Regions from separate parts of the Pseudomonas sp. NPDC089392 genome, predicted to be linked through region 2. Evidence: riboswitches for the same ligand, from Rfam matches in the RefSeq annotation. Region 2 holds a riboswitch; the other holds the start of a gene.

Region 1 (15,770 bases), on a different contig from region 2:
CGCGAAAAGCGCCGAATACCAGCAGCTGTGGCGTGAACTGGGGCAGGGCAAGGCCATCAGCGGTACTTTCGAACGTATCGACAAGGCCGGGCGCGAGGTTTGGCTGGAAGCCAGTTACATGCCGGTACTGGATGAGCAGCGCCAAGTCAGCAGCGTGATCAAGGTGGCCACCGACATCAGCCAGCGGGTGGTGCTGGAACATGAGAGCGAAAGCCTGCTCAAGGCCATCAGCCGCTCCATGGCGGTCATCGAGTTCACGCCGCAAGGCCGGGTGATCACGGCCAACCAGAACTTCCTCGACACCATGGGCTACCGCCTTGATGAGGTGGTCGGCCGCCATCACGGGCTGTTCTGCCTGGCCCATGAGCGTGAGTCTGCCGCGTACCGCGCATTCTGGGCGTCGCTCAACCGTGGCGAATACCATTCGCACCGCTTCGAGCGCATCAACAAGCAAGGCCAGACGGTGTACCTGGAGGCCTCCTACAACCCGATTTTCGACAGCAAGGGCCGCCTGTACAAGGTGGTGAAGTTCGCCAGCGACATCACCCACCAGGTCAGCACCCAGCAAAGCGCCGCCGACGCCGCCCATGCCAGCTCGGTGCAGACTGACGCCTGCGCGCGCAAGGGCACCGAGGTGGTGCAGCAGACGGTGCAGGTGATCGAGCAGATTTCCCAGGAGCTTAACGACGCCGCGCGCAGCATCGACGCGGTGAGCAAGCAATCGGACGTGATCGGGCAGATCGTGCTGACCATTCGCGGCATCGCCGATCAGACCAACCTGCTGGCCCTGAATGCAGCCATCGAGGCGGCCCGTGCAGGCGAACATGGGCGCGGTTTTGCCGTGGTGGCCGATGAGGTGCGCAACCTGGCGGCGCGGACCAGCAAGGCAACCCTGGAAATCGTCGATGTGGTGCGGCAGAACCACGACCTGTCGCTGTTGGCGGTGGCCAGTATGCAGTCAAGCCTGAACCGCACCGGCCACGGCGTGGCGCTGGCTAACGAGGCGGGTACGGTGATCATGGAAATTCAGCAGGGCTCACGGCACGTGGTAGATGCCATCAGCCAGATCAGTTCGACGCTGCAATTGCATTGAGCGCATCGCGCATTTCGTCAAGCAGGGCCTGCAGGCTGGCTTGCAGTTGTGCGCGCTGGTCAACGGTTGGCTGCCCCTGTGCGTTGGCTTGTTCGATGGCTTCGCAATCCTTGACCACGGTGCGCACCCTGATCATCTTGGCCCCGCCCTTGATACGGTGGGCCAGGGCGCGGACAGCCTCATCAGGCGTATCCTGGCCTAGCGCGCACAAGGCAGCCAGGTCTTCGCCGACACTTACAGATAGTTGTTCAAGCAAATGCCGCGTCAGTTGTTCGTCATCCTGGGTCAGGTGGCGCAGCTCAGCCAGGTTGAACCCGCTGTGGCGCGCTTGCGCGGGCTGTAGCCGGGAGTGGGCCTGGGGCAGGTGGGCCTTGAGCGTACGCAGGCCAATCGGCTTGAACAGGCATTCGTCCATACCGCTGGCCAGGCAGCGGTCACGCTCCTCGGCCTGGGCATTGGCGGTGACGCCGAGGATTCGGCACGCTGTCAGGCCGCGTTCGCCCTCCAGGGCGCGAATGCGGCGGGTGAGTACGTGGCCGTCCATGACCGGCATGCTGCAATCGGTGATCACCAGGTCGAAGCGCGCGGCCTGCCAGCGTGCCAGGGCGATTTCACCGTTCTGCGCCAGGGTTACGTGATGCCCCAGGGTATGCAGTTGCCGCTCCAGCAACAGCAGGTTGGCAGGGTAGTCGTCGACCACCAGGATGTTCAGCGGGCCGCTGTTGCTTTCAAGTGTCAGCACCTCCTGCTCAATGTGTGTCGGTGCTGCGCAGGTGGCCAGTTGCAGGTTCACTTGAACCTTGGTACCGACGCCTTCGACGCTCTGCAAGCCCAAGGTGCCGCCCATCAACTCGGCCAAGGTGCGGCTGATGACCAACCCCAGCCCCGCCCCTTGGCGTGCCCGCGGGCCCTCGGCCTGGACGAAGGCATTGAACAGCCGGGCTTGGTCGGCGGGGCTGATGCCGATGCCGGTATCGCGCACATTCAGTTCAATTGCCAGGCTGTTTTGCTCAGCGTCCTTGGCCAGCACCAGGCTGGCCTGGACTTCGCCACGGTCGGTGAACTTGATGGCGTTGCTGATCAGGTTGGACAGCACCTGCTTGAGCCGCAGCGGGTCAGCCACAACCCAGACGGGCGAAGCGGGCAGCTCGCTGTGCAGATGCAGGCCTTTGGCTCGCGCATTGCCTTCGAACACCCGAACCGTGGCGCGTACCAGTTCAACCAGGTTGGTGGCTACCGGTTGCAGGGTTATGTGCCCGGACTCGATGCGTGAAATGTCGAGAATATCGCCAATCAGTTCAAGCAGGCCGATGGCCGAGTCATGAGCTGTCTGCAAGGTCTGGGCGTCACAGCGGCCGCTGCGGCTGTCTTCCAGGGCCAGCTCCAGCAGGCCGATCACAGCATTCATCGGGGTGCGGATTTCATGGCTCATGGTGGCCAGGAAGGTACTTTTGGTGTGGCTGGCCTGTTCTGCGTCGTCCTTGGCCTGGCGCAACTGTTCAAGCAGGCCGCGGCTGAGCGCCAATTGCGCCTGCAGTGCATGTTGGGCCTCGGTGCGTTGATTGATGAGCTTGCGCAGGTAGCTGTTCCAGAACACCACCCCGGCCAGCAGCAGGGCCGACAACACCAGCACCTGCAAGGCCAGGGTGCGGTAGTCGCGCCACGGGCTGTCGCTGACCAGCGTGCTGGTGCGCCAACGGTTGATCAACTGGTCCAGTTCTTCTGGCGGTATGCTCAGCAATGCCTTGTCGAGTATGGCTTGCAGCTGCGGTTGGTCGGAGGCCACGGCAAAGGCGGCGATGGCCGGGTCGTCATCGAGCACACGGGCGATGCGCAAGCGGCCCTTGAACACATGGCTGATGTAGTAGGCGGCATTGATATGGCTGCTGAGGGCGACGTCGGCAGTGCCGTTGGCCACGGCTTCCATCAGGCCGAGGGGGTTGTCCACGTCGACCAGCCTGGCCTGCGGGTAGCGTTGCTGCAACACGGCCCGTTGCGGTGAGCCGCGTACCAGGGCGATACGCTGGCCGTCCAGGGCCTTGGCTTGCCCCGGCGCTGCATTGTCGCTGCGGGTGACCAGTACCCTTGGGCTGACCAGGTACGGGCGGGTATAGCGCAGTTGCCTGGAGCGGTCTGCGCCGTAGCCCAGGGCGCCGATCATCTGTGCATCACCTTGGCCCAGGCGTTCAACCATCGCATAGGCTGAAGTGCTTTCGATGGGTTTGAAGTGCAGCCCGGTGCGCAACGAAATCTGCTTGAGCAGGTCGAGGGTGATGCCGCTGGGGTGGTGCTGGGCATCGTTGAAGGTCAGTGGCGCCAGGGAGGTATTGATCAGCACGTCGATGCTAGGGTTGGCGGCGATCCAGGCCTCTTCTTCGGCGGTCAGCGCGGCGAGGTGGCGCTGTAACAGCAGGCTGGTGTTGCCGCTGCTCCAGCGCCGCAGGATGTTCAGGCGTTCGCTTTCGCTGATGCGCGCCAGCGCTTGGTCGACCAGCCGATGCAGGCGCGGGTTGTCGCTGGCCAGGGCAAAAGCGAAGGCCTCGGGGGCAGTTTGGGAAAAATGGTCGATCTTCAACGCGCCCTGATAACTCTTGCCGATCGTGAAGTCGGTGCTGATGGCGTCGCCCAGGTAGGCGTCGGCCTCGCCCAGTTCGACGGCAGCCAGCCCGGCCAGGGCCGAACGGTACAGGCTCAATTGTGCCTTGGGGTAGAGGGCGCGTACGGTACTGGCCGGCAGGTAATGATCGACCATGGCCAGGCGCAGGCCGGCAAGGTCGGGCGTGTTCTTCAAGCTGCGCCCCTCGCGGGTGACGACCACCGGCAGGTCTTCAGCATAGGGGGCGCTAAGGCTGAGCTGGGCATCTGCGGCCTCGAAGGCGTTGGAGCTACCCAGCAGGTCGATGCGGCCATCACGCAACGCGGCAATGGCTTCGTGGCGGCTGTCGAAGCGGCGTACGTCGATGGTTATGCCCAGCTGTTCGGCAATGATACCCGCGTAATCGGCGCTGAGGCCTTCGTAGTCGTGCTGGCTGACGTTGATTTCAAATGGCGGGTAGTCGGGCCGCGAGCTGCCCAGTACCAGGTGTTGGCGTTGCTGTAACCACTGGCGGTCTTCGCTGGGCAGCGATAGCGGCGCTGCGGCGCTGACCGAGCGGGCCAGCAGTTGGCGCGGTTCACTGTTGGCCGACAGCCCGCTTGAACCCACCAGGCCGATGGCCAGAAGGGCGCTCGCCAGCAGGCGCTTCATGGCTGCCAAGCCCTCAGTAGACGCTGTTGCGCTTGGCCAGGTCGACCATTTCAACCAAGGATTCCGTCTTGAGCTTTTCCATGATGCGGCCTCGGTAAGTACTGATGGTCTTGGCGCTGAGGTTCATGCAGGTGCCAATGTTCTTGTTGTTTTCGCCACGCGCCAGGCGCCGCAGCACTTCCATTTCCCGGTTGGAAAGGCTGGCCAGGCGCACAGGCTCGCTTTCCAGCGAGTTGCTGTTGACCGACATCTGCGGGAAGGTCGAGTAGCCCTTGACCAGGGCCTTGAGGGCAAACAGCAGCGCCTCGTGGTCCTCTTCCTTGGTGACGAAGGCACCGATGCCGGCATCCAGGCAGCGCCGCACGTACAGGTCGGTGGCTTGCCCGGTCAGCACCATGATCTTGGGTACTGGTTCCAGGCATTGCAGGCGCTTGATCACTTCCATGCCATCCAGGCCGGGCAGGCCGATGTCGAGAATGACCACGTCCGGGCGCAGTTCGCGGGCTACCTGCGCCACTTCGCTGCCATTGCCGACCTCGCCGACGACACGGAAGCGCTCACGCTCGAGCAGTAGGCGCAAGGACAGCCGGACGATGGGGTGGTCGTCGACGATCAGCACAGTTGTCATGGGGAAAACTCCTGTCGGGATGTGGTCCGCTTCCTGGAACACTCAGGAATACGTCTGCAAGTGGGGTTATCGGAAGCGCTGCACGATACGACCATTCCCGAAGTTTGGTAATGCCGAGTATAGAAGTGTTGATAAACCCCGTGGTTGTTGTCGAAATTTCCTACAAATAACGAGAAAGACATCACCCTATCAAAGCGGCGATGTCTGTTTTTTGCGGCCAGTCAAGCGCAGGCGGAGTGTGCTTTTTTCACGCGCTGGGTCGAGGCGGGGTTATTGAGCAGCGCCTGGCCGGCCCGTGTCGGGCGGGCCACCAATTGGCCGGAGCAGTTTGGGCAACGGCCCTGGAAGCGGGTTTCGGCGCAGGCGCGGCAGAAGGTACATTCGAAGGAGCAGATCAGCGCGTCGGGGCTGTCACCCGGCAGGTCGGTATCGCAGCACTCGCAGTTGGGGCGTAAATCCAGCATGGGCATGACTCCTGTTCGCAGGCGGGAACCTGGAGTCTGCTACGCCCGCGGCAAGCCTGGCAATGCTCAGTCGCCAGGGCGGTACAAGTGGGCGTGCCCCGCGCGGTACAAGGCCGACTCGGCGAACGGCGTGTCGCCCAGCACGTGGCCCACCAGAATCAGCGCCGTGCGCCGGAAGGCCTTGGCCGCAACCAGTTTGACGATATCGCCGAGGGTGCCGCGCACCCAGTCCTGGTCGGGCCAGGTGGCGCGATGCACCACCGCCACCGGGCAGTCTGCGCCGTAGTGCGGCAGCAACTCATCGACGATACGCGCCAGGTGCTTGACCCCCAGGTGGATCGCCAAGGTGCTCCCATGGCGCGCCAGGTCGCCCAGTTGCTCGCCCGATGGCATCGGCGAGCTGTCGCCATAGCGGGTGAGGATCACCGTCTGCGCCACCTGTGGCAGGGTCAGTTCGCAGCCGAGCAGGGCTGCGCTGGCCGCCGTGGCGGTGACCCCGGGGATGATCTGGTAATCGATGCCCAGCACCTGCAGGTGGCGGATCTGCTCACCGATGGCGCCGTACAGGCTGGGGTCGCCGCTGTGTACCCGGGCCACATCCTGGCCTTGTTCGTGCGCATTGCGCATGGCCGCGATGATCTGCTCCAGGTGCAGTTCGGCACTGTTGATCACGGTCTCGGCCTGGTGGCCTTCAAGCACGGCGGCAGGTACCAGTGAGCCGGCATAGATGATCACCGGGCACTGGCGGATCAGCCGTTGGCCCTTGACCGTGATCAGTTCCGGGTCGCCGGGGCCGGCGCCGATGAAGTAGACCGTCATTGAAAGTCCTTGCAAGAAAGAAGAGCGAAACGTTCAGCAGGCCAGCGCGAGGGTGGCCGGGCCCATTACCTGGCGCGTCAGCAGCAAGCGGGCCGTACCAAGCTGCTGGCAGGCCAGGGCCAGGGCAGCGCTTTCGGCCACGCCCCAGCAGCCGCTGTGGGCATGGGCTGCGGCAGAGCGGTGGCTGAGCAACGGTTCGTAGGGTTGCAGTTGCGCGCTATGGTACAGCACCAAGGGCAAACCGAGGCGCTCGGCCAACTGCTGCAAGCCGGGCTCGTCGGCCTTCAGGCTGATGCTGGCGATGCCGCGTAGATCAGCCAACGCCAGGCCCTGGTTGCCCAGCGCCTGGTGCAGCAAGGTTTGCAGGGTATCCGCCGGGCAACCCCGGCGGCAGCCGAAACCGGCGTAAAAAACCGGCATCAGGCCTGGCTGGAGCGGCGGAACAGCCATGCGCTGAGCAGGCCCAAGGCCAGCCAGAAGGCGGCGTTGGTCAGCCAGGAGGCCACTTTGAACTGGGTTTCCAGGGCTTCAGGGGCCAGGCTTTCGTGCACCTCGGGTTGCGGTGCGCCGATTACATGGGGAATGACCAGCAGCACGGCACCCAGCGCCTTCAGCAGCCAGTGGCGGGCGAACACCAGCAAGGCCAGGCCGAGGGCGGTGGCACTGGCTGTGCCGATCCACCAGGCCTGGCGTTGCCCCAGGTCGGCAGCCGCAGTGCCTGGCAGTTCGGGTGGCAGGCCCAGGGTTGGGGCCAGGCAGAACACGGCAAAGCCGGCCAGCCCCCACCATGCGCCAGTGCCGGCGCGCTGTGGCTCGCGCAGGCTGTACAGGGCGGCGAGGATCAGGGCGAAGCCGACCGCGACCACCAGGTTGCCACCGGTAGTGGACAGCACGCGTTGCCAGCCGTCTTCGGGCGACCAGGCTTCGGCGCTGTGTTCATGGGCAGGCACTTCACTGCCGTGCTCGTGGTGTGCGGCCGGGGCGGAGGACTCGTAGGTTTCTGCCTCAAGGATCAATGGGGCGACCCAGAAGCTTTGCAGCAAGGTCAGCAGCAGGGCAGCCAGCAGCCCGCTGAAGCCCGCGGTACGGGCAATGCGCGTGATCATCGGGCGTACTCAGTGGCAGGGGAAGGCGGCGCTGTGACGGGTGTCGTGGGCGGCGTTGTGTACGGCCTCGATGTGCGAGAAACCGGCGAAGTACACCAGGCACAAGCCCAGCAGGCTGGCGCCGACGGCGATGACTACGCGCTGGCTGAGGGTAACAGGGGTGGCAAGGCTGTGTGGCTTGGTGCTGGTGACGGGCATGACGCGTTCCTCTGCTTTTTGTGGGCAATGGGCAAGCGCGGCAGCCCCGAGCGTGTACGCCCAGGGGAATGCAACAGCGCCCGCCCACCGCGGGGTGTTCATGAACGCCAGGCCGGTCTCCGGGCTTGCGAGGAGGAGCTGGGCTCCTGGAAAGCGTCACCTTCCCATGCCGAACTATCGGGCACAGTGGTATAGACGTTTCGCTCGCTTACCGTTGCGGGGGCAGCACCGGCCTTGTCCGGCCCTGATTGAAGGGCCTGCGACGCACCGGTTTCCCGTTTCACCCCCATTGGGGGCACCTGAACGTGAGGCATAAGGAGAGCATGGGGCGGGCTTGGCGTCAATCGCCATATTGGGCCGCTTTGCGGCCCTTCGCGGGCTTGCCCGCTCCCACAGGTGTGCCGCTGAACCTATGATTTGCGATATCCCTGTGGGAGCGGGCGCGCCCGCGAAGAGGCCAGTGCGGCAGGTAGAGAGATCTATGCCGTGCGCGCGCTGCGGCCGGCCTCATGCTGGTCAACCAGCACGCGAATACGCGGGATCAGCGCTTGTCCGTACTCAACCGCATCAAGCAGCTGGTCAAAACCGCGGAACAGGAAGGTGGTCACCCCCAGTTCGTAGTAGGCCAGCACCGACTCGGCCACCTGGTCTGCGGTGCCCACCAACGAAGTGGAGTTGCCCGCACCGCCACCCAGTGCCGCAATCTCTGTCCACAGACGGGTGTCATGCACCTTGCGCTGGCTGGCCAGTTGCACCAGGCGCTCGGAACCGGCGTTGCTCTTGCCAAAGTTTTTCTCGCGGCGGTTGCCCTGACGAATGCCAATACGTTCCTGGGCGTCGGCCAGTATGCGTTCGGCGCGGCCCCAGGCTTCGGCCTCGGTGGCCCCCAGGATCGGCCGCAGCGACAGGCTGAAGCGGATGTGCTTTTCGCGCCCATAGCGTGCCGCTGCCTTGCGCACCTTGGCGATGCGCTCGCGTACCTGCTCCAGCGGTTCGCCCCACATCATGTAGACATCGGCGTGCTTGGCAGCCACCTCGACCGCCGCGTCGGAAGCGCCAGAGAAGTAGATCGGCAAGTGCTGCACCGGCTTGACCAGGGTCAGGTTGTCTTCGATGCGGTAGTGAGTGCCCTGGTGGTCGAACGGTTCGTGACGGGTCCAGGTGTCGCGCAGTACCTGCAGGTACTCGTCGGTGCGGGCATAACGGGCATCCTTGTCGAGGAAGTCGCCATCGCGCTGCAAGTCGCCGCTGTCACCGCCGGTGATGACGTTGATCGAGGCCCGCCCACGGCTCAGCTGGTCCAGGGTGGCAAACTGGCGGGCGGCGAAGGTCGGGGCCTGAAAGCCCGGTCGATGGGCTACCAGCAGGCCGATGCGCTCGGTGAGGGCGGCCACGTAGCTGGCCAGGATCAGCGAATCCGGCGCGCTGGTGTTGACCGCCAGCAGCGCCTTGTCGAAGCCGCCGTATTCCTGGGCCTGGGAGAAGGCCTTGATGAACTCCAGATCCACCAGCGGGCCGCGTGGCGCCTGGGATTCGCTGCTTTCCTGCGGGCCGATGAGGCCGATGAATTCGAGGCTCATGGGTGAAGCTCCTGTGCTGTTGAGTGGCGAGTCGGGCCGCGACAGGAGCGCTGCGTGATGCAGGGGGTGGGCTGCCTGGCGGGGCTGTGGTAAACGGCCTCCGCCAGGTGTGGGGTCGGTCTTGATGGGTAGACCATAGCGTGGGGTGGGTGGGGTTGTGAAAGGCTTTTTGGATCTATGCTAATTATGTTTTAAGGGAATTAAATCTATATTTAAAATTAATAAAATGCATTTTAAATATAGGCGCCAGCACAGGTAATAGGTGGCGGCTAGTCAGTCCCGGTAATCCAGCCCCTCCCGATCCAGCTGCCGGATCAATGCATCCCAGTGCCGCTGAATGCCTTCCCCCAGCCCATCGGAAAACCGCTTCGACTGCTCATGTACCTTGGCAATCGCCGCTGGCGCCGCGTGCAGCAACTGGTCATTGCCCCCGGCCTGCGCCGCCACCTGGATATTGCAGGCGCGCTCCAGCCCGTGCAGTTCACGGAACGCATGTTCGACACTGATGCCTCCCGTCAACAGGCCATGATTGCGCAGGATCAGGATGTTGCTGTCGCCCAGGTTGGCCACCAGCCGCTGTTGCTCGTCCAGGTCCAGTGCGACGCCCTCGTAGTCGTGGTAGACCACGCGGCTGTAGTAGGCCAGTGCGTGCTGGGAGATCGGCAGCAGGCCATCACGCTGCGCCGACACCGCTGCGCCGTCACGGGTGTGGGTGTGCAGCACCGCCTTGAGGTCGGGCCGTGCTCGGTGGATGGCGCTGTGAATCACATAGCCTGCCTGGTTGATACCCAGCCCCAGCGGGTCGTCGATAATCGTGCCGTCCACGTCCACCTTCACCAGGTTGGACGCGGTGATCTCGTCGAACAGCAGGCCGAAGGCGTTGATCAGGAAGTGCTCGTCAGGCCCCGGCACGCGGGCCGAGAAGTGCGTGTAGATGTGGTCGGTCCAACGGAACAGGGCGGCCAGACGGTAAGCCGCAGCCAGTTTTACCCGCACCTCCCATTCTTCGGCGCTGACGCGTTGGCGTACGCTGTTTTCCTGCGGGGTGACGACAGACAGTGCAGTCATGGTGTTCTCCAAAAGGTGTGGGTTCAGTAGCCGCGTTGGGTGTCGACCAGGTTGTGCAGCGGTGCCTGTTCGCGGTAACGGGCGAAGTTGTCGAGAAACGCTTCAAGCAGGGCCGGGTAGCCGTCCTCGGAAATCGCCGAGGTGTGCGGCGACAGGAACACGCGTGGGTGGTGGTACAGCGGGTGGCCCGCTGGCAATGGCTCCGGCTCGGTGACATCGAGGCTGGCGCGGCCGATCAGGCCGCTGTCCAGGGCTTCGAGCAGGGCGTCCTGGTCCAGCAACCCGCCGCGGGCGATATTGATCAGGTGCAGCCCGGGCTTTGCCTGGGCCAGTACCTGGCGATCGATCAGGCCACGCGTGGCGGGGGTGAGCGGGGCGGCGATGACCAGGTGGTCGCTGCCGGCAAACAGCTGCTGCAGGTTGTCGACGCGTTGCACGCCTGGCACCTCGGCAATCGCCTGGCCGGGGCGGTTCAGCGCAAGCACCGACATGCCCAAGGCCGTCGCCTTGCGTGCCAGGCTCTGGCCGATGCTGCCGAAACCGAAGATGCCCAGGGTACGGCCACGCACCGGCGCCAGTGGGGTCAGGCGCCAATCGGCGTCCTTGACCCACAGGCCTGGCAGTTGTTTGGCGGCGGCGAACACCAGGGCCAGGGCGAATTCGGCCACCTGTTCGGCATTGGCACCACGGCCACTGGTGACTGGCGGGCCCTGGAACACCCAGGCGGGGTAGAAGTCGATGCCCGAGGACACCACCTGCACCCAGCGCAACGACCACGGCCAGCCGGCTGGCGGGGTGTCCACGCGGTTACCGCGCACGTTGACCGGGCGCAGGATGAACACGTCGGCAGGGGTGTCCAGTTGCAACTGGCTGGGGGCGATATCGACCACCTCGTGGTCGGGCAATTGTTCACGCAGGTACTGGTTGGCCTGGGCGTCCAGCTGGCTGGCGATGATCGAGTGGCTCATGCTGCCACCTCCGCCAGGGCTGCGCGGCCGACCTGGCCGAGCACCACATCGTCCTGCGGGGTGTGGATGCGGCTGCACAGCACATCGCGGTAATGCCGCTCCAGCGGGTTGCGCCGCGACAGGCCGGGGTTGCCGGCGGCCTCTATGGCCAGCTCCACGGCCTGGATGGCATTGCGGCTGACCAGGTGCTTGAGCTGCCCGGCATGGCGCGGGTCGACCTGCCCGGTCACGGCGGCGTCCAGCAAGCCCTGGTTGGCGAACAGCAAGGTATCGATACGCCCGACCACCTCCTGGAAGCGTGCCAGGCTGGCCAGTGGTGCACCTAGGTTGGAAGGCGCGCGCTGGTTGAGGAACTGCACCAGCCAGTCGCGTGCGGCCTGGGCTACGCCGTCGTAAAGCGCGGGTAGCAACACCGCCATCCACAGCAGGCCAGTGCTGTCCAGTTCGGGGCGTGGCGCGCTGGCCGGGCTGACGCTGACAGCATGGTCCAACGGGATCAGCACCTCATCGAACTGCACTTCATGGCTGCAGGTAGCGCGCATCCCCAGGTGGTCCCAGTCTTCGACGATGCGGATGCCGGGCGTGTCCTTGTGCACCAGGAAGCCGCCCACCAATGGGTCCTGGTCATCGCTGCGGGCCCACACCAGGTACCAGGTCAGGCCATGGCTGCCGGTGGAGTAGATCTTTCGCCCGGACAACCGCCAGCCCGCGGTGGTGCGCCGGGCGACGGTGGCTGGCAGGCCGCCGCGGGCAGGGGTGCCCAGCGCTGGCTCGACGCGAAAGGCGTTGATCAGTGCGCCGTTGGCCACGGCATCGCGGGCTACCTGCAGGCGCAGGTGCTCGGGCCAGCGGGCTTCGTCCTGCAGGCGGAAGTGCTGTAGGTACTGCATCACCAGAATCAGTGCGGTGGACGGGCAACCCTTGCCGACGGCGGCGACTACCCGGCGTGCACTGGCCAGGTCGGCACCGCCGCCACCCAAGGGGCGGGGCACGGTTAGGCCCAGCAGGCCGTGGCGGTGCAGCAGGTTGAAGTTGTCGGCGGGGAACTGGCCATTGCGGTCGTAGCGTTCAGCGTTGGCGGCAAGGGCCTGGGTGAGTTCGGCAAGCGCGCTGGCGGAAGGGGGTTGACTCATGGGTATTCATCCCTGGAACACGGTGGGTTTCTAAGACCGTATTCGTATGGATGATGACTGTAAAAGTCTTTTTTGTTCTATGCTAATTATTACTTTTTTGAATTTAAGATTAATATTTTTATGCGGATGAGGTATTTTTTCGTGGTGGCCGGGTTGCGCTGTCGTGCATCAACAGAGGTCCTTGTGGGAGCGGGCTGGTCCCGCGAAGCAGGCAACGCGGTGGATTGCACCGGCTCTGCCGGTGATCGCGGGACAAGCCCGCTCCCACAAGGGCGCAGAGCGCCCCCGGCAATCTCAGCTCAACCGCAAAGCTGCTGCCCAGCCACCCGGCCAAACAACTCCACCGGCTCCTGCAGGTTACCCAGATAGCGCGGATGGAACAGCCACAAATCCACCTGCGGCTTGAAGTCCGTCACGTTGACCACGTCCAGCGCATCCCGATGACGGCTGTTCTGCAGCAATGGCTCAGGTACCAAGCCAAGCCCCTGCCCATTGGCCACCAGCCCCAATTGCAGCTCGGTACCAAAGGTCTCCAGATTGATCGACAGGCTCAACCCCTGTTCGCTGAGGGCGCGCTGCAACCCAGCGCGAAAGCCGCAGCCATCAGGGTTGAGCACCCAGCCGCGGGTGTAGCAATCCTTGAGCTTGAGGTTGCGCTTGCCGGCGCTGCCCTTGGCCACCACCACCCGTAGCGGCATGCGTGCGAGCGACTGGCTGGCGATGCCTTCGGGGAAGATCTTGCCCGGCGGGAACAGCGCGGCGGCGGCGTCGAGCTCGCCGTTTTCCATACGCGCGATCAGGCTGCTGCCCCAGCCGCTGGTAACCTGGGTGCGCAGGTCGGGGTAGGTTTCGCGGATTTGCGCCAGCGCATCGAGCAGCACCACATCACCCAAGGTTTGCGGTACGCCCAGGCGCAGGGTGCCAGACGGGGCGCCGTCGTTGGCCACCAGCTCGCGCAACGAGTCGATCTCGCGCAGGATCGCCTTGCACTGCTCGTATACACGCAGGCCCATGGGGGTCGGCTTAAGGGGCTTGGTGTTGCGGTCGAGCAGGGTGGCGCCCAGGTCTTCCTCGAAGTTCTGCACCCGGCGGGTGATGGCCGGTTGGGTCAACTGCAGGGCTTCGGCGGCGAGGTTGGTCGACTGGCAACGGATGACCGCCACGAAGGCGTCCATGTCATCAATTTTCATATACGGCGCTCACATAGTGGGGCGGTGGGACATACCTTGAGAGCATAATCCCGATAACCCGAATTGTCACAGCACCTGTGGGAGCGGCGTTGCGTCGCGATGGGCTGCGAAGCAGCCCCGGGTAACTCAAACTTGCCCAATCACCCCCGGGCAAACGCCGCCAGCTTCTCCCCATCCAACCGGTAACGCACCCACTCATCCTGCGCCTCGGCCCCCAGCTTCTCATAGAAGCCGATTGCCGGTTCGTTCCAGTCCAGCACACTCCATTCCAGCCGCCCGCAGTTGTTCGCCACCGCCTCGCGGGCAATGTGCTGCAGCAACTGCCGCCCGGCGCCGTCACCGCGTTGCTCGGGCGTCACGTACAGGTCTTCCAGGTAGATGCCATTGCGCCCCAGCCAGGTCGAGTAGCTGTAGAAGTACACGGCAAAACCGATTGCCCGGCCATCGCGCTCGCACATCAGGCTGTGCACCGTGCTGCCTTCGTCGAACAGGCTGTGCTCGATGTCGGCAAGAGTGGCAACCACTTCGTGGCGGGCGCGCTCGTATTCGGCCAGTTCGGTGATGAAGGCCAGGATCTGCTCGGCATCGGTGCGAACGGCAGGGCGAATGGTGAGGCTCATGGGACGGCTTCCTTGATCCAGGGTAACGGTACAGTGAGGTGTATCTACATAATTTAATAGAACTGTACCGGTCGCAGGAGAGGGCGACTCCGTTAGTGTGACAGCACCTATAAAGAATGTGGAATGCCCGCCATGCTTGCCTCTGCCGACCTGCTGACCGCCTTCGTGCTGTTCGCCTTCGTGTCCTCCATCACCCCGGGGCCCAACAACACTATGTTGCTGGCCTCGGGGGTGAACTTCGGCGTACGCCGCTCGATCCCTCACGCCTTGGGTATCAGCTGTGGCTTCATGGTGATGGTGCTGGCCGTCGGCCTGGGGCTGGGCGAGGTGTTCAAGGCCTGGCCGCCGCTGTACACGGTGCTGCGCTATACCGGCGCGGCGTACTTGCTGTACCTGGCGTGGAAGATCGCCACCTCCGGGCCGGTCGGCACGGCCTCGTCCAGCGCGCGCAAACCGCTGGGCTTCTGGGGCGCGGCAGCGTTCCAGTGGGTCAACCCCAAGGCCTGGGTGATGGCGGTAGGGGCGATTACCACCTACACGCCGGCGCAAGGCTATGTAACCAATGTGATCGTCATCGCTGCCTTGTTCGCCTTGGTCAACCTGCCCAGCGTCGGTGTTTGGGTGATGTTTGGCAGCGCCCTGCGCAACCTGTTGCAGAACCCGCGCTGGCTGATGCTGTTCAATGTCCTGATGGCCTTGCTGCTGGTGATTTCACTGTACCCGCTGCTGTTTGTAGAATCGGCGTTTTCCTAGCCCCGCGAGTACGGCAAACCCATGCAGTTGATTCCCTGGTCCCACGAATGTGCCGAAGGCTTCACCCTACGTGGCTGGCGAACCCCGGCCAGTGGCAAGCCGCTGCTGCACTTCTTGCACGGCAATGGCTTCTGCTGCCTGGCTTACCAGCCATTGCTGATGCGCCTGGGTGAGCATTTCGACTTGTGGCTCTGCGATGTCCAGGGGCATGGCGACAGCGACCATGGTGGAGTGTTTCGCGGCTGGAACCGTAACGCCGCCCTGGCCGTGGAGGCCTTTCAGGCCGGGCGTGAGGAGTACGGCGACGTGCCACGGTTTGCCGTGGGGCACAGCTTCGGTGGCGTGCTCACCGGGCTGATCCTGGCCAGTGAGCCGCAGTTGTTCGCGCGTGCCGTGTTGCTCGACCCGGTGCTTTTCAGCCGGCGTATGCTCGGCATGATGGGGGCGGCGGCACTGGTCGGCCTGCATCAGCGCCATGCCTTGGCGCGCAAGGCCGCCAGCCGTCGTAGCCATTGGCCTGACCGCGAAACGGCGCTGGCTTCGCTGCAAGGCCGTGGCATCTTCAAAGGCTGGACCGACGCGGCGTTGCAGGCCTATGTCGAGCATGCCATCGGCGATTGTGGCGAAGCCGTGGTGCTCAAGTGCCGGCCCAGCCGCGAGGTGGAAATCTTCAGCTCGTTCCCCAAGCGCATGTGGGCCAGCCTTGCCGCCATCAGCACGCCGACGCGGGTGCTGTATGGTGAGCATACCTACCCCTTCGTGCCACGCTCGGTGAACCGCCTGGTAGCGCTCAACCGTAATGTGAGCGCGCAGCAGGTCGCGGGTGGGCACTGCTTCATGCAGGAAGACCCGGCCATGGCAGCCGAGCAGGTGCTCGGTTTCTTGCAGGGCTGATTGTTCCAT
Region 2 (15,770 bases):
CGGCGAGGTGCGCAACCACCTGCGCCTGGGCTACGGCTCGTGGGACCGCCAGCAGCTGGGGCTGGACAGCGGCGGCAGCCTCAGTGAACGCCTCAGCTACCGCCTGACACTGAACCAGCAGGCCGGCAACGGCTGGGTAGACCGCACCACCTCGCGTAGCCTGGCCCTGAGTGCCGCGCTGCGCTTCGATGCCAGTGACGACCTCAGTTTCACCCTGGCCCATGACCGCGGTGAGGCACAGCCTGCCAACTACTACGGCACCCCGCTGATCGACGGCCACTACCGCAGCAGCCTGCACAAGAAAAACTATAACGTGCAGAACGACGTACAGCGTTACGACGACGAGTGGACCAGGCTGACCACCGACTGGGCGCTGAACGACCACGTCAGCGCCAGCAACCAGCTGTACTACATCAAGAGCCGCCGCCACTGGCGCAATGCCGAGAACTACGACTGGGATGCCGAACACCAGCAGCTACAGCGCGGCAGCTACCTGGAAATCAAGCACAACCAGGAGCAGTTCGGCGACCGCCAGACGTTCACTTTCGACCACACGCTGTTCGGCCTGGCCAGCAAGACCGTGCTCGGCACGGAGTACAACAAGGTGCGTTTCAACGTCGACAGCAACGCCCCCTACGATGATGTCGGCGGCGACTACATCGACCCGTGGCAACCACAGCCGGGCGGGTTCCACAGTGCCTCGCCGTTGCGCCCGCAAACCCTGTCCACCACCCACAGCTTTGCCCTGTTCGCCGAAAACCGTCTGCAGTTGAGCGAGCGGCTGTCACTGGTAACCGGCGTGCGCCGCGACCAGCACCACATCGACCGCGACAACCTGACCGACGACAGCCGCAGCGACCGCAGCCTGCAAGGTGGCAACTGGCGCGTCGGGCTGGTGTTTGCGGTTACCGACGACCTGTCGCTGTATGGCCAGTACTCCACCAGCGAGGACGGGGTCGACAATCTGATCAGCCTCAGCCCGAGCCAGATGCACTATGACCTGACAGAAGCGAAGCAGACCGAGGTCGGACTCAAGCAGCGCTTCTGGGAGGGCCGTGGCGAATGGACCTTGGCGGCCTACCACATCGTCAAGAAGAAGCTGCTGGTGGCCGACCCGATCACCCACGAGCCGCAACAGGCCGGCCAGCAGACCTCCGACGGCCTGGAGGCAACCCTGGAGCTGGCGCTGGCTCACCAGTGGCAGGTGTCGGCCAACGCATCGCTGGTGCGCGCCAGGTATGACGACTTCGCCGAAATGGTCGGCGGTGTTGCGCAGGACCGCGCGGGCAACCGGCCGGTCAACGTGCCGCGGCGTACCGCCAACCTGTGGCTGAGCAAAGGCTTCGGGCAGCAAGTAGAGGCCGGCATTGGCGCGCGCTATGTGGATGAGCGCTATGCCGATACCGCCAATACCCAGAGCGCCCCCGGATACACCGTGGTAGATGCCAACATCGGCTGGCAGGTGTTACCGGATGTGCGGCTGGGGTTGCAATTGAACAACCTGTTCGACCGTGAGTATGTGCAGTCGGCGTTCAGCGGGCAGCAGTGGCTGATGGGGATGCCACGGTCGTACTTTGCGACGGTGGATTACAGCTTCTGACCTGAGCCGGCCTGTGCCGGCCTCTTCGCGGGTAAACCCGCTCCTACAAAGGACAGCGTCTATCTCAATGCCTGTGCTGTACCTGTGTAGGAGCGGGTTTACCCGCGAAAGGGCCGGCACAGGCAAACACAAAAACCGCTACCAACCCCTCACCATTTAGTTATAAGATAACGTTTCACTTGACATCAATTCCCATCAGCGACCCTCCATGACAAGCGCCAGCGCCACCCCTACCCTGCTTACCCAGCGCCTGCAGAGCATCGATGCCCTGCGCGGCCTGGTAATCCTGTTCATGCTCCTGGACCACGTCCGCGAGACCTTCTTCCTGCACCGCCAGGTCAGCGACCCGATGGCCATCGACACCACCGAGCCGGCGCTATTCGTCAGCCGCACCCTGGCCCACCTGTGTGCGCCGGTGTTCGTCCTGCTGACCGGCCTGTCGGCCTGGCTTTACGGCGAGAAACACCAAGGCCGTGGCGATGTTTCGGCGTTCCTGTTCAAGCGCGGGCTGTTCCTGGTGGTGCTGGAGTTCACCCTGGTCAACTTCGCCTGGACCTTCCAGTTGCCGCCCAGCGTGATCTACCTGCAAGTGATCTGGGCCATCGGCGTCAGCATGATCGCCCTGTCGCTGCTGGTATGGCTGCCACGCGCCGCGCTCCTGGCCCTGGGGGCGGTCATCATCGCTGGTCACAACCTGCTCGATGGCCTGCACTTTGGTGTGGAATCGGCGCTGCACGTACCGTGGGCGATCCTGCATGACCGAGGCTGGCTGGCGTTCTCCGAAAACCTGCGGCTGCGCACGTCCTACCCGGTGCTGCCGTGGATCGGTGTCATCGCCCTGGGTTACGGCCTGGGCCCCTGGTTCACCCGTGGCAGCGAGGCCGACCAACGCCAGCACCGCCTGCTACTGGCGGGGCTGCTCGCGCTGTTGGGCTTTGTCGTACTGCGCATGCTCAACGGCTACGGTGAAGCGCCGTGGAGCGGTTACCCAACCTTCACGCAAACCCTGATGAGTTTCTTCAACATCACCAAATACCCACCTTCGCTGCTGTTCCTGGCGCTGACCCTGGGCTGTGGCCTGCTGTTACTGCGCGCCTTCGAGCGTGCCGGCCAGGCGCGCTGGATCAGCGCCCTGGCAGTATTCGGTGCGGCACCGATGTTCTTCTACCTGCTGCACCTGTATGTACTGAAGCTGCTGTACCTGGCCTGCGTGGCGCTGTTCGGCCGCAACCATGGCGACTACTTCGGCTTCGATGGCATTGCTGCAGTGTGGCTGGGCGCCGTGCTGCTGGCGGTGTCGCTGTACCTGCCAGTGCGCTGGTTCGCCCAACTGAAGCAGCGCCGCCGCGACATCGGCTGGCTGAAGTACTTCTGAAAAGCGTTTTCACCCGGCGGCGCGATGGTCTACCATGCGGGCCGCCGGTTTCCACCACGGAATTAATAGGGAATCCCGGGCCCGTCCTTTCGGGCCAATCGGAACTGCCCCCGCAACTGTAGGTGCCGAGCCTGCTCCATCAATGCCACTGGGTGTAACTGCCCGGGAAGGCCGGAGCCGGGCCGTGACGCACCAGTCAGGAGACCTGCCGGCCTACATTCACCAACCGGCGGGGTGTCCGGGATTGGCCATCAGTGTTGCCCCTGCAGCCAGCGGGGGCTCGGCGATGCCTGTCCGTGCGTTCCTCACCAGAACTGTCCGATAGGAGATCGCCCCGCATGCTACCCCGCTTCGCCACCCTGCTCGCCGGCCTCGGCCTCACCGGCCTGGCCCAGGCCGCCGCTACCCAATACCCGCTCACGGTCGACAACTGCGGCAAACCGCAGACCTTCGCCCAGGCGCCGCAGCGCGCCGTCACCATCGGCCAGGCCGGTACCGAGATGCTCTATGCACTGGGCCTGGGCGACAAGCTGTCGGGCACCTCGCTGTGGTTCAACAACGTGTTGCCCGAGTACCGGGCAGTAAACGCCAAGGTACCGCGCCTGGCCGACAATGACCCAAGCTTTGAGGCTGTAGTGGGCAAGCGTCCGCAACTGGTGACCGTACAGTTCGAATGGATGGTCGGCGCCCAAGGCGTGGTCGGCACCCGCGAGCAGTTCGATGAGCTGAAGATCCCCACCTACCTGCTGCCCTCGGACTGCGAAGGCAAGGACAACCTGGTCGGTGCCGACGGCACCCGGCTGCAGGCGTTCCAGGTAGGCAGCATCTACAAAAGCGTCAGCCAGCTGGCCGAAATCTTCGACGTGCAGGCGCGCGGCACGGCGCTGAACGCCGAGCTCAAAGGCCGCCTGGACAGCGCCAAGGCGCAACTGGCCGGCAAGGACCTGTCGGCCACTTCGGCACTGTTCTGGTTCTCCAGCGCCGACCTCGACATCGACCCGTATGTGGCGGGCCGCCAGGGTGTCGCCGATTTCATGCTGCGCACCCTCGGCGTGCGCAATGTGGTCGAGTCCAGCGAAGAGTGGCCAACCGTAGGCTGGGAAACTCTGGCCAAGGCCAACCCGACCTGGCTGATCATCGCCCGCATGGACCGCCGCCGCTTCCCCGCCGACGACTACCAGAAGAAGCTGGAATTTCTGCGCAGCGACCCGGTCACGCGCAACATGGACGCGGTGAAGCACGACCGTATCATCATCCTCGACGCCGACGCCATGCAGGCCGGCATCCGCCTGTTCCGCGGCGTGCAGACACTGTCAGCCGCCTTCGCCAGTGGTAAAGCAGCCCAGTGATGATTCGCCTGTTACCCTGCATTGCGCTTGCCCTGGCAGCCCTGTTGGCCGCCCTGCTGGCCGGTACCGCCATCGGCGAAACCAACCTGTCGCCCAGCGTGGTCGGCCAGGTGCTGGCCAACCACCTGTGGCAGGCCGGCTACCCGGTCGACCCGATCGACGCCGGCATCGTCTGGAACTACCGCCTGACCCGCACCCTGGTCGCAGCGGCCTGCGGTGCTGGCCTGGCCACCTGCGGCGTGATCCTTCAGGCGCTGTTGCGCAACCCCTTGGCCGAGCCTTACCTGCTGGGCTTGTCTGCCGGCGCCTCGACCGGCGCGGTACTGGTTGGCCTGCTGGGCGTGGGCAGCCTGGCCTTGAGCATGTCCGCCGGGGCCTTCATCGGCGCCGTGGCCGCATTCGCTCTGGTGCTGGTGCTGGCCCGCGCGGCTGGGCCCAGCAGCAACAACGCCCAGGTGATCCTCGCCGGTATCGCTGGCTCGCAATTGTTCAACGCCTTGACCGCGTTCCTGATCACCAAGTCGGCCACCGCCGAGCAGGCGCGCGGTATCCTGTTCTGGCTGCTGGGCAACCTTAGCGGCGTGCGCTGGCCTTCGGTGTGGCTGGCCGTGCCGGTGGTGCTGTTCGGCTTGCTGGTGTGCCTGTGGTATCGCCGCGCGCTGGATGCGTTCACCTTCGGCACCGATTCGGCGGCCTCGCTGGGCATCCCGGTGCGGCGCACCCAGTTACTGCTGATCAGTTGCGCGGCGCTGGTGACGGCAGTGATGGTGTCCATCGTCGGCGCCATCGGTTTTGTCGGGCTGGTGATCCCGCATGCCCTGCGCCTGCTACTCGGCTCCGGGCACAGCCGCCTGCTACCCGCCAGCGCGCTGGGTGGGGCGCTGTTCCTGATTGCCGCTGACATCCTTTCGCGCACGCTGATCACCGGCCAGGTGATCCCGGTAGGGGTGGTTACCGCGCTGATCGGCGCACCGGTCTTCGCGCTGATTCTGGTCAGCCGTCGGGGGCGCCCATGACGGTCATGACCGCAGTACAGATTCCGCCATTGAGCTGCCAGGGCCTGAGCCTGCAACTGGCCGGCAATAGCGTGCTCAGCGATATCGACCTCAGCGTTGTTGCCGGTGAAACCCTCGGCATCGTCGGCCCCAACGGTTCTGGCAAATCCTCACTGCTGAAGTTGCTGGCGGGCCTACGCAAGCCAGCCTGCGGTAGCGTGCAGCTGCTGGGCGAACCACTGGCACAAATGCCCCGCCGCCGTGTTGCCCAGGCCTTGGCGCTGGTGGAGCAGCAGGCCGACACCCTCGATGCGATCAGCGTGTTCGACGCCGTTGCCTTGGGCCGCACGCCGTGGCTCTCGGCGCTGGCACCGTTCGCCAAGGAAGACCGCGAAATCGTCGAGCAAGCCCTGGCCGACCTCGATGCCTTGCACCTGCGCACGCGCCTGTGGGGCTCGCTGTCCGGTGGCGAGCGCCAGCGCGTGCACATCGCCCGCGCCCTGGCGCAGCGGCCGCAGGTGCTGCTGCTGGACGAGCCGACCAACCACCTGGACATCCAGCACCAGCTGAGCCTGTTGCAACAAGTGCAGGCCTTGCCGGTGACCACCCTGGTGGCCCTGCACGACCTCAACCAGGCGCTGACCTGCGACCGCGTCGCGGTGCTCGACAAAGGCCGCCTGGTCGCCCTCGGCAAACCGTGCGAGGTGCTTACCCCCGAGCGCCTGCTGAGCACCTTCGGCGTCCACGCCCGCTATCTCACCGACCCATTCGACGGCGCGCGCATCCTGCGTTTCCGCGCCCCCTGAACCAGGAAGTTCTGCCCATGCTGTTGCGCCCTGCCGCCCTGCTGCTTGCCAGCGCCCTGCATGCCCCGGCTGCGCTGGCCGACGCTGCCCAGTCGCACAGCAACGGTTTTATCGAAGATGGCAGCTGGAGCATCCTCAATCGCAGCGTGTTCGACCAGCGCGACTACAAGCACGGCGGGCGCAACAGCGCTGCGCGCAATGCCTACAAGCCGCGCAGCGAGCGTAATGGCATGGCCGAAGAATGGGCTTATGGCTTGATGGGCACCTTCCAGTCCGGTTTCACCCAAGGGCTGATCGGTGTCGGGGTTGATGCCCACGCCTATCAGGGCGTGCAACTCGACAGTGGCGGTGGGCGCGCAGGCAAAGCGCGCCTGCTCGGGGTCGATAATGACGGGCACCCGAAAAACGAATACAGCCGCGCCGGCGCGGCGCTGAAACTGCGCATGTCCAATACCGTGCTGTCCTACGGTGAACAACGGGTCAAGACCCCGGTGTTCAGCTCCTCCGACAGCCGCCTGCTGCCCGAGACCGCCACCGGCTTTTTCCTCACCAGCAACGAATTCGACACGCTCAAGCTGGTGGCCGGGCACTTCAACGAAAGCACCGACCGCAACGCCTCCAGCCATGACCAGGGCTTTGTGGTGAACTACTCCAACGGCCGCCAGGGCAACAGCTTCGACCTGGCCGGTGCAGTGTGGAACCCAAGCGCCGCCTTCAGCGGCAGCCTGTATACCTCACGCTACGAGGACAGCTGGAACCAGCACTACCTGGGCAGCACCCTCAGCCATGCGCTGGATGACCAGCGCAGCGTAAGCCTGGACCTCAACCTGTACCGCACCAGCGACACCGGCAAGGCGCTGTCCGGGCGTATCGATAACACCACCTGGAGCCTGGTCTCGCGCTACAACCAGGGGCCACACGGCTTCAGCCTGGGCTGGCAGCAAGTGCACGGCAACACGCCATTCGACTACGTGACGCGGGGGGCGATTTACATTGCCAACGCGGTGCAGATGTCGGACTTCAACGCACCGAACGAAAAGTCGTGGCAGGCACGTTATGACCTGAACATGGGCGCCTACGGGGTACCGGGGTTGAACCTGACGGCGTTGTATGTGCGCGGGTTCGATATCGATGGCACGCATGTCGACCCTGATGGCGGGTATGCGTATCTGGGCTATGGCAAGGGGGGCAAGCACTGGGAACGCGACCTGGAGGCACGCTATGTGGTGCAGAGTGGCAAGGCCAGGGGCACCACGTTCTCGCTGAGGCATAACGTGCATCGCGGCAACACAGCGCAGGCGGAGCTGGATGGGGACCAGATTCGGTTGGCGGTGGATTGGCCGTTATCGGGTGGGTTCTGATAGACCGCGTTGCCGGGGTTGGGGCTGCTTTGCAGCCCATTCGCGGCACAAGGCCGCTCCCACAAGAGACCCGCTTACACTGACCCTGTGGGAGCGGCCTTGCGTCGCGAATGGGCCGCATAGCGGCCCCATGGTCTGTCAGGCAACCGAGCTGCCAGCAGGCAGCAACCCCCACTCGATCCGCTCCTGCGCACTCATCGCCGCCACCACCTGGGCAAACGTGCGATCCAGCTCTGAGCTGACATTGCCAAATACCCTGTAATTGGTCAGCAAATAGCGCTTCACCGCCCTCGGCCAACGGCGTTCCTTGTGCGCCGCATTGATGATGCCTTTGGCGTCATGGTAGGTCGCCCCACGCCACAGTTCTATCAACCTTTTTTCAAAATCAGCAAAGGTCCACAGGTCAGTGCGGTCTTCGAATTCATCCAGCAGTTTGAGTTTGTACAGGGCCATGTATGGCATCGTGAGCCTCCCTTGGGTGCATTGAAAATCCGTGCACGGTCAAAGGTATGCAAGCTGGCCGGGGTTTTAAATGAACACGTCGATCACGCCAGAACTATCGTTGTAGGCGCTTTCCTACAGGTCAGCGCAATCGTAACTGCATGTGCGTGGTCTGCCAGAGCGGGTCCGGTTCCACATCCACCACCGCAAACCCTTGCCGTTCCCAGAACGCAATCGCACCCGGCAGAAACGGATGCGTATGCAGGTACAGGCAGCCGATGCCCGCCTGCACCGCGCGCTCGCGCAATGCACTGAACAACGCCGCTGCCAGGCCATGCCTGCGGTAGGCCGGCAGCACGAACAGGCGCACCACTTCGACCACCTGCTCAGCGTGATAATCAAGTTGGGAAAAACGGTGGTCATAGGGCAGGTAACCGATCACCGCGACCAGTCGCCCGCCATCGCGGGCCTCCAGGAAGCAGCCCTCACCCTCCAGGTAGGTTTCGGCGAATTGTGCCAGGTCACGCGGCAACGGCGCGTTGGCGAGCATCGGGAACAGCTGGCGACGGGCGCTGTCGACAAACGCCAGCACTTCGGCAGTGGCATCGCGTGTCACAGGTTGCAGAGTCCAGTTCGGCATCAGGCAGTTGGCAATGGTTGGGAGGCCAAGGTTCTACCGCAGCGGGCCGCTCAAGGCAAATCACGGGGCTCGTCGTGGCCTGGCGTACATCGGTATAATCGGCAGTCGTCACTGCCCGACCAGGCCACGCCATGCCTCGCTTCCAGAAGTTGCTGTTACCGCTGTTGCTGATTGCCGCCCTCACCGCCTGCGACCAGAAACCCTCCCGTGAAGAACAGATCCTCGCCCAGCTGCCGCTGCAGGATGCCTACACGCACAACATCGAACGCATGGCCGAGCTGCTCGGCCGCACGCACCCGCAGCTGTCGCAAGCCACCATCCAGAATGTGCTGCGCAAGCACCTGACGGTCGAGGACCAGCGCCAGGACCTGTTCCGCCTGTACAGCGAAAAGAACTTCAGCGACGCCGAGTTCGCCACCATCGTCGCCGCCACCCAGGACCCGGCCAAGGCCCGCGCCCTGGAAGACACGGAGGACGGCAAGCGCCTGAGCGAAAAGCTCACTGCCCTGATGCGCGAGACTGCCCGCGACGTGAAGGTGCAGGCCCTGGTCGAGCAGCGCATGCAGCAGGTGGAAGACGAGCTTGACGCGCTGGATAAGGCAGGCTCTTGAACGTGGCCAGCAAGGTCACTCCCATTTCGTAGCCCTCTTTCGATCACCCGAGGTCAGGATTGCCACACGCCAAGCACGGATTGCGCCTGGATCTACGTACACTCATTCTGGTGCTGTGCGCCCTTACCGCCGTGGTCATGCTGTGCGCCAGCTATTTCGCCAGCTACCGGGTACAGCGCCAATTGCTGATAGACAACGCCCTGGAAACCAACCGGGTGTATGCGACCAAGCTGGCCAGCATCACCGAGTCCTTCATCGCCAGTGCCTTGCAGCAACTGGCCTTCAGCGCCAGGGTCCAGGGCCGACAGCTGAGCGACGCCGCTGCACTGCAGGAGGAGACCGACCGCGTGCTGGGCCAGAGCATGGCCTTCAATTCCACATTCGTAGTCGATGCCAACGGCACGCTGCTGGCGATATCCCCCACCCCGCTACGCCACCTGGTCGGCACCCACATGCAATCGCCCGGCGCTCAGCAGGCACTGCACGAGCGGCGCCCGTTGGTTTCCACACCCTTCTTGTCGGCAGCCAACAACCTGGTGGTGGCACTGTCACAACCCATTTTCGACAGCAACGGCCGCTACCTGGGGTATGTCGGCGGCAGCCTCTACCTGCGTGAACGCAACATCCTCAACAGCCTGCTGGGCGAGCATTTCCACCAGGACGGCTCGTACCTGTATGTGGTCGATCGCAACCGCCGTTTGCTGTACCACCCCAACAGCCAGCGGGTGGGAACGGTTGTTGAGGGCAACGCGCTGATTGACCAGTTGGCGACACTGACCAGCGGCACCCGACAACTGACCAACAGCCAGGGCGTGGAAGTGCTTGCAGGTTACGCCACCGTCCCCAGTGCCGGCTGGGGCATCGTGGCACAGCAGCCGTTGGCGCAGACGATCATGCCACTGAGCCCGCTGATCCTGAACGTGGTGGGCACTTCCGCCCCCTTGGCACTGGTAGGCTGCCTGCTGCTCTGGTGGCTGGCGATGACCATCGCCCGGCCACTCTGGCAACTGGCCGCCGGCGCCCGCTCGATGGACCGGGTCGGCACCGCCGAGCGCCTGCGTCGGGTGCGGGCCTGGTACTTCGAGGCGGCAGAACTCAAGCGCGCTTTGTTGTTTGGTCTGAATTTGCTGCAGGAGCGCATTGGCCGGCTCAACCGTGATGCCCAGACCGACCCGTTGACCGGCCTCGGCAACCGCCGCAGCCTGGATTTCAGCCTGTCGTTGCTGGAAGCCGAAGGGCGGGCATTTTCGGCCATCGTACTGGATATCGACCATTTCAAACGGGTCAATGACAGCTATGGGCACGAGGTGGGCGACCAAGTCCTGCGCCGGCTGGCAGACCTGATGCGCCGCTGTTGCCGCGAGGGTGACCTGCTGTGCCGTACTGGGGGTGAAGAGTTCCTGATGCTGCTGCCGGGGGCCAGCCTGGAGGTGGCGGCGGCGGTGGCCGAGCGGCTGCGGGTGACGGTGCAGGATACGCCGGTGGAGCCGGTGGGGGCGGTGACGGTTTCGCTGGGGGTGGCGCGCTGGGATGGCGAGGTTGGGAGCGAGCCTGGGGAGGTATTGAGTGAGGCTGACCGGGCGCTTTACCGGGCCAAGCAGGCGGGGCGTAATCGGGTAGCTGTTGCCTGATCGCTTTGTTTCGCCTGAGCCGGCCTATTCGCGGGTAAACCCGCTCCTACATCGACAGCGCTGCCCCGTAGGAGCGGGTTCACCCGCGAAGAGGCCGGAACAGACACCGCATAGCTCAAGGCAAACTCATTGCCACATGAAGAATATGAACTTAACTGGTTGTAACAATCCTTGTCATAAAACTGTCGTGTTCTAGTCATAGGATTGACCCCAACCTGACATTTTCACTTCATGGAAGAGCGTCTCATGCGTCGTGTGGTTTTCAATCAGAAAGGTGGCGTCGGCAAATCCAGCATCGCCTGCAACCTCGCTGCTGCCAGTGCCGCCGAGGACTACCGGACCTTGCTGGTCGACCTCGACCCGCAGGCCAATGCCACCTACTACCTGACCGGCCTGGTCAATGACGCTAATCCTGCCGGCATCGCCGACTTCTTCCGCCAGACCTTGTCGCCGGTCACCGCTGCCGGCAAGAAGCACCGCGTGGCGATCACCGAAACCCGCTACAGCAACCTGCACCTGGTCACCGCCAGCCCCGACCTCAGCGACCTGCAGAGCAAGCTGGAGAGCAAATTCAAGATCAACAAGCTGCGCAAGCTGCTGGTGGAGCTGGGCGAGGACTACGAGCGGATCTACATCGACACCCCGCCCGCGCTCAACTTCTACACTTTCAGCGCGCTGGTGGCGGCCGAGCGCCTGCTGATCCCGTTCGACTGCGACAGCTTCTCGCGCCAGGCCCTGCTCAGCGTCATGGCCGAAGTCGAAGAACTGCGTCAGGACCACAACCCGGCGTTGCAGGTGGAAGGCGTGGTGGTCAACCAGTTCGCCGGGCGCACTGCGTTGCACCAGACCCTGGTCGAGCAGTTGCGCAGCGAAGGCATGCCGGTGCTGCCGGTGTACCTGAGCAGTTCGATCAAGATGCGTGAATCGCACCAGGCCTCGGTGCCGTTGGTGCACATGGCGCCGCGGCACAAGCTGGCGATGGAGTTTGTCGACTTGCTGGATGTGCTAGAGCGGGCAGCCTGAGAGCTGCAGAGTACCTGTGGGAGCGGGTTCACCCGCGAAGAAGCCAACTCGGTACATGGCACCGGCTGCGCCGGTGTTCGCGGCTAAAGCCGCTCCCACAAGAAACCGTGATCTCCTGTAGGAGCGGCCTTGCGTCGCGATGGGCTGCAAAGCAGCCCCAAAATTCTGAAGCCAAAGCGCTACCCGACCGTTCATCGGTGATGGTAGATTCGCCACCATGAAAACCACCCGGCACACTCGCACGCTGACGGCCTGGACGCTCTATGCCAGCGTCCTGTTCAGCCTGTTGCTGTGTGGCCTGCACCATGGCCAGATGGGCGGCCTGCGCCTGGCCGGCCTGGAAGGTGGCTTTTGCTCGGTCAACAGCGAGCACGGCGTGGCCATCGACCTCGATAGCGCCGGCGGCGACCAGCACATGGCCCAGCTCGACTGCCCGGTGTGCTCCTCGTTCGGCCTGGCCGTGCCGCTTGGCAGCGGCGGCTGGTCATTCACCCCGGCGCAAGCCGTGGCCACCTCGCCCATCGTCGTGCGCAGCTGGGCGCAACCGCCGCCGCGCTATCAACGCCCTGCCCTCAACCCCCGCGCCTCCCCCGCCGTCATCCCCGCAGCCGTACCTCATTTCGCCTGACCTCAACCGGGCGCGCCTGGCTGCGCGCTCGCGGTCAGCCATGACCTTTGCGTGGAAGACACACCAACATGCTTCGCAATACCTCCCTGGTGCTCCTCATGGGCACCTGCAGCTATGCCTGGGCGGACGGCGCCCCTGTGGAACTCAGCGCCACCACCATCGACGGTGAGCGCGACGCCGCCAGCGGCGTGCAACTGGACGTGCCGATCCGCACCGGTTCACGCCTGGGCCTCACCGCGCGGGAAACCCCCGCATCGGTCAGCGTCGCCGACCGCCGCCTGATCGAAGAACGGGGCGCCAAGGACAGCCAGGACGTGATCAACGCCATGACCGGCGTCAATGCCTCGGCCAACCCCGGCTTTGGCGGCTTCGTTTCCTACCGCGGCTTCACCCAGAACCAGGTCACCCAGTTGTACAACGGCATCAACCTGGGCTACAGCAGCGCCACCCGTCCGGTGGATGCCTGGGTGCTCGACCGCGTCGAGCTAATCGGCGGGCCGTCGTCGTTCCTGCATGGCGCAGGCGCAGTGGGTGGCTCGATCAACTACATCACCAAGCTTGCCAGCCGCGACCAGCAGATCATTGACGGGCGTATCCGCTATGGCAGTTTCGACGACAGCGAGGTGGCGTTCGGCATCAACCAGGCGCTGGCCAGCAAGCCCGCCGATGCCCGCCACTTCATGCGCCTGGATTTCAGCCGCGGGCACGGCAACGGCTATGTCGACCGCAACGAGCGCAACACCGACAGCCTGGCCTTCTCGCTGCTCAGCGACCTGGCGCCCAACCTTACCCACACCCTGGCGCTGGAGTACCAGGAGGACCGCGAAGACAGCCCTTACTGGGGCTCGCCGATCCTGCCCGGGCGCAGCACGATGAAAATCGACAACAGCCGCCGCTTCGAAAACTACAACGTCGGCGACGGCCGCTACGAGCAGCGGGTGCGCTGGCTGCGCTCGATCCTCGATTACCAGCTCAGCGACAGCACCAGCGTGCAGAACACGCTGTACCACTACAACGCCCAGCGCGATTACCGCAACCTTGAACGCTACGCCTATAGCAGCGATGGCCAGGTACAGCGCAGCAGCCCCTACCTGCAGCGCCACGACCAGAACCTGCTGGGCGACCGCATCGAGCTGCGTCACGACAACCAGCTGTTCGGCCTGGACAGCCAGTGGTCGTTGGGGCTGGATTATTCGCGCATGCGCCAGACCCTCTACCCCACCTCCAGCAGCTGGAGCGATATTGTCGATGCCGATCACTTCGACCCCGGCAGTTTCGATGACATCCCGGGGGTAAATGCCGGCTTGACCAAGCAGCGCCGCCACGAGGTAACCAACCGCGCGGTGTTTGCCGAAAACCGCCTGCAACTCACCGAGCGCCTGGCCCTGCTGACCGCCCTGCGCTACGACTACCTGGACATGCAGGTGACCAACTACGGCGCGGTGACGCCAACCTCGCCGGCGTATTTCGAACGGCGCTGGGAACCGCTGTCCGGTCGCATCGGCCTGACTTATGCGCTGACACCTTCGGCCAGCGTCTACGTACAGTACAGCTCTTCCGCCGATTTGCCGGCCGGCTCGCTGGCAGCGGCGACCTACTCCAACGTCGGGCTGTTCGACCTGTCCAAGGGCGAGCAGTGGGAAGTGGGCAGCAAGTTCGATTTTCTCGACGGGCGCGGTGCGGCCACGCTGGCGCTGTACCAGATCGTGCGCAAGGACTTTGCCGTGCGCGACTCCAACGACGCCAATCTCACGGTCCAGGCGGGGCAGCAGACCTCACGCGGTGTCGAGTTGTCCGGGCGCCTGCAGGTAACGCCGAAGCTGCTGGCCGAGGCCAACTATGCCTACGTCGATGCGCAGTACGATGAGTTCAACGAAGCGGTCAACGGCGTGTCGGTTTCGCGCAAGGGCAATGCCCCGGTGAACGTGCCGGCCAATGTCGCCAACCTGTGGCTGACCTACAGCCTGTCGCCGGCCTGGACGGTGGGTGCCGACGGGCGCTACGTGGGTTCGGTGTATGCCGACAACGCCAACAGCCTCAAGGCCCCGGCCTACACCCTGTTTGGCGCGTTCGCCCGCTACCGCCTGGATGCGCACACCACACTGACCGGCCGGGTGCGCAACCTGACCGACGAGGTGTATGCCAAGCAGGCCTACAACAGCCAGTACTACATGGGGCCGCCACGTACCTTCGAGCTGGCGCTGGACATGCGGTTCTGACGGTCCTGCATAAGAATCCCTGCCAGCATTGATACTTGTAGGAGCGGCCTTGCGTCGCGAAAGGGCTGCGAAGCAGCCCCTCGGTTTTCGCTTTGACGCTGACATCGCCGGGGCCGGGTTGCGGCCCTATCGCGACACAAGGCCGCTCCTACAAGGGCCAGTGCTGGTCAAAAGAGATTTGTAAGACAGTTGCCCGCACAATTCTCCACACAAACCACACAAAACCCCGGACAGGCTGAATGATAATATTCACGCTCATTTCGCCCGGCACGAAGCCGGCGCTCACCGCAAGGAAGTTTCTGTGTTCAGATGGTTTTTTCCAACAGTCGCAGCTGTTGCGCTAATCGCTTTGGCTGGCTGCCAAAGCCGGTCTACCTCCGAGCCAGACCAGCTGGCGCGCCAGGCATTCGTCAGCGACATGCAACAAGTCTTGAAACTGGGCATCGTCACGGCCGATACCGGAAAGCAAATCGGCGTGGTCATGCTCGACGTCACCCTCGACCAGCACTCCGCGCCCATCAGCTGCAAAGCCAGCAAAGCGCCAAAGAAATACGAAATAGCGCTGCCTGCAGAGCTGGTCCGCTCGGACTTCAAGGCACTGGCCGGCATGGTCGAGGCGCAATGCTGGAAAAGCATCTATCCCGTAGTGCCCAAGGCGCTTCGCGAGGCGAACGGTACGGCGCAAGTACGCGCCCCCCTGTTCGTCGTGCTGCCCGGTGCCGCCCAGGCGCCTGACACCGCACGGCGCCAGGCCAATGCCCAGCGGGAGTTCTTCTGGCAACAGCTTTTCCGCGATCAGCCGGTAAACAGCATCGGCAGGGCCTCGCTGTACTACGAGGCGAATGCTCAGGGCAAGGTCCAAGGTTGCCTGGTGCAGATTTATCCCCACCCGAACCGACCCGATGATTTTCGCCTCGATGGCCAACTGCAGGCCGAACTCAACCGCCGCTGCATGGCGCTTGACCTGTTCAGCCTGCCGGGTTTCAAAGCCGATACCGATGGTGTAGCCAAGGGTTACAGCGAGCTCGAGTACGCCCCCTGGAAAGTAGGCCGGCTGTAAACCGCTGCAGCGGTTGATTCAGGTATCCCGA

What was found. A riboswitch is a leader RNA that binds a small molecule or an ion and turns the genes downstream of it on or off. The one in region 2 is predicted to bind cobalamin.
Region 1: it holds a riboswitch for cobalamin, as region 2 does, so the genes downstream of both, ACIP1G_RS26155 (CbtB domain-containing protein) here and ACIP1G_RS20745 (ABC transporter substrate-binding protein) in region 2, are expected to answer to the same signal.

What each region holds. Positions count from the first base shown of each region.
Region 1 covers NZ_JBIVIF010000043.1:16,604-32,373, forward strand. Annotated here, with positions in the region: partial or broken gene ACIP1G_RS26115 (PAS domain-containing protein) at 1-556, shown strand, start outside; partial or broken gene ACIP1G_RS26120 (methyl-accepting chemotaxis protein) at 662-1,093, shown strand; gene ACIP1G_RS26125 (transporter substrate-binding domain-containing protein) at 1,068-4,340, opposite strand; gene ACIP1G_RS26130 (response regulator) at 4,354-4,968, opposite strand; gene ACIP1G_RS26135 (DUF1272 domain-containing protein) at 5,190-5,432, opposite strand; gene cobM (precorrin-4 C(11)-methyltransferase) at 5,499-6,251, opposite strand; gene ACIP1G_RS26145 (cobalamin biosynthesis protein) at 6,285-6,671, opposite strand; gene ACIP1G_RS26150 (CbtA family protein) at 6,671-7,357, opposite strand; gene ACIP1G_RS26155 (CbtB domain-containing protein) at 7,367-7,555, opposite strand; cobalamin riboswitch at 7,648-7,873, opposite strand; gene ACIP1G_RS26160 (LLM class flavin-dependent oxidoreductase) at 8,035-9,135, opposite strand; gene ACIP1G_RS26165 (class II aldolase/adducin family protein) at 9,409-10,203, opposite strand; gene ACIP1G_RS26170 (D-isomer specific 2-hydroxyacid dehydrogenase family protein) at 10,227-11,171, opposite strand; gene ACIP1G_RS26175 (acyl-CoA dehydrogenase family protein) at 11,168-12,304, opposite strand; gene ACIP1G_RS26180 (LysR family transcriptional regulator) at 12,604-13,494, opposite strand; gene ACIP1G_RS26185 (GNAT family N-acetyltransferase) at 13,635-14,114, opposite strand; gene ACIP1G_RS26190 (LysE family translocator) at 14,238-14,867, shown strand; gene ACIP1G_RS26195 (alpha/beta fold hydrolase) at 14,889-15,761, shown strand.
Region 2 covers NZ_JBIVIF010000026.1:41,977-57,746, reverse strand. Annotated here, with positions in the region: gene ACIP1G_RS20755 (TonB-dependent receptor) at 1-1,600, shown strand, start outside; gene ACIP1G_RS20750 (DUF1624 domain-containing protein) at 1,809-2,975, shown strand; cobalamin riboswitch at 3,004-3,203, shown strand; gene ACIP1G_RS20745 (ABC transporter substrate-binding protein) at 3,314-4,324, shown strand; gene ACIP1G_RS20740 (FecCD family ABC transporter permease) at 4,324-5,340, shown strand; gene ACIP1G_RS20735 (ABC transporter ATP-binding protein) at 5,337-6,125, shown strand; gene ACIP1G_RS20730 (OprD family porin) at 6,143-7,486, shown strand; gene ACIP1G_RS20725 (hypothetical protein) at 7,625-7,948, opposite strand; gene ACIP1G_RS20720 (GNAT family N-acetyltransferase) at 8,070-8,567, opposite strand; gene ACIP1G_RS20715 (hypothetical protein) at 8,699-9,178, shown strand; gene ACIP1G_RS20710 (diguanylate cyclase) at 9,238-10,809, shown strand; gene ACIP1G_RS20705 (ParA family protein) at 11,056-11,832, shown strand; gene ACIP1G_RS20700 (DUF2946 family protein) at 12,050-12,460, shown strand; gene ACIP1G_RS20695 (TonB-dependent receptor) at 12,529-14,679, shown strand; gene ACIP1G_RS20690 (hypothetical protein) at 15,098-15,739, shown strand.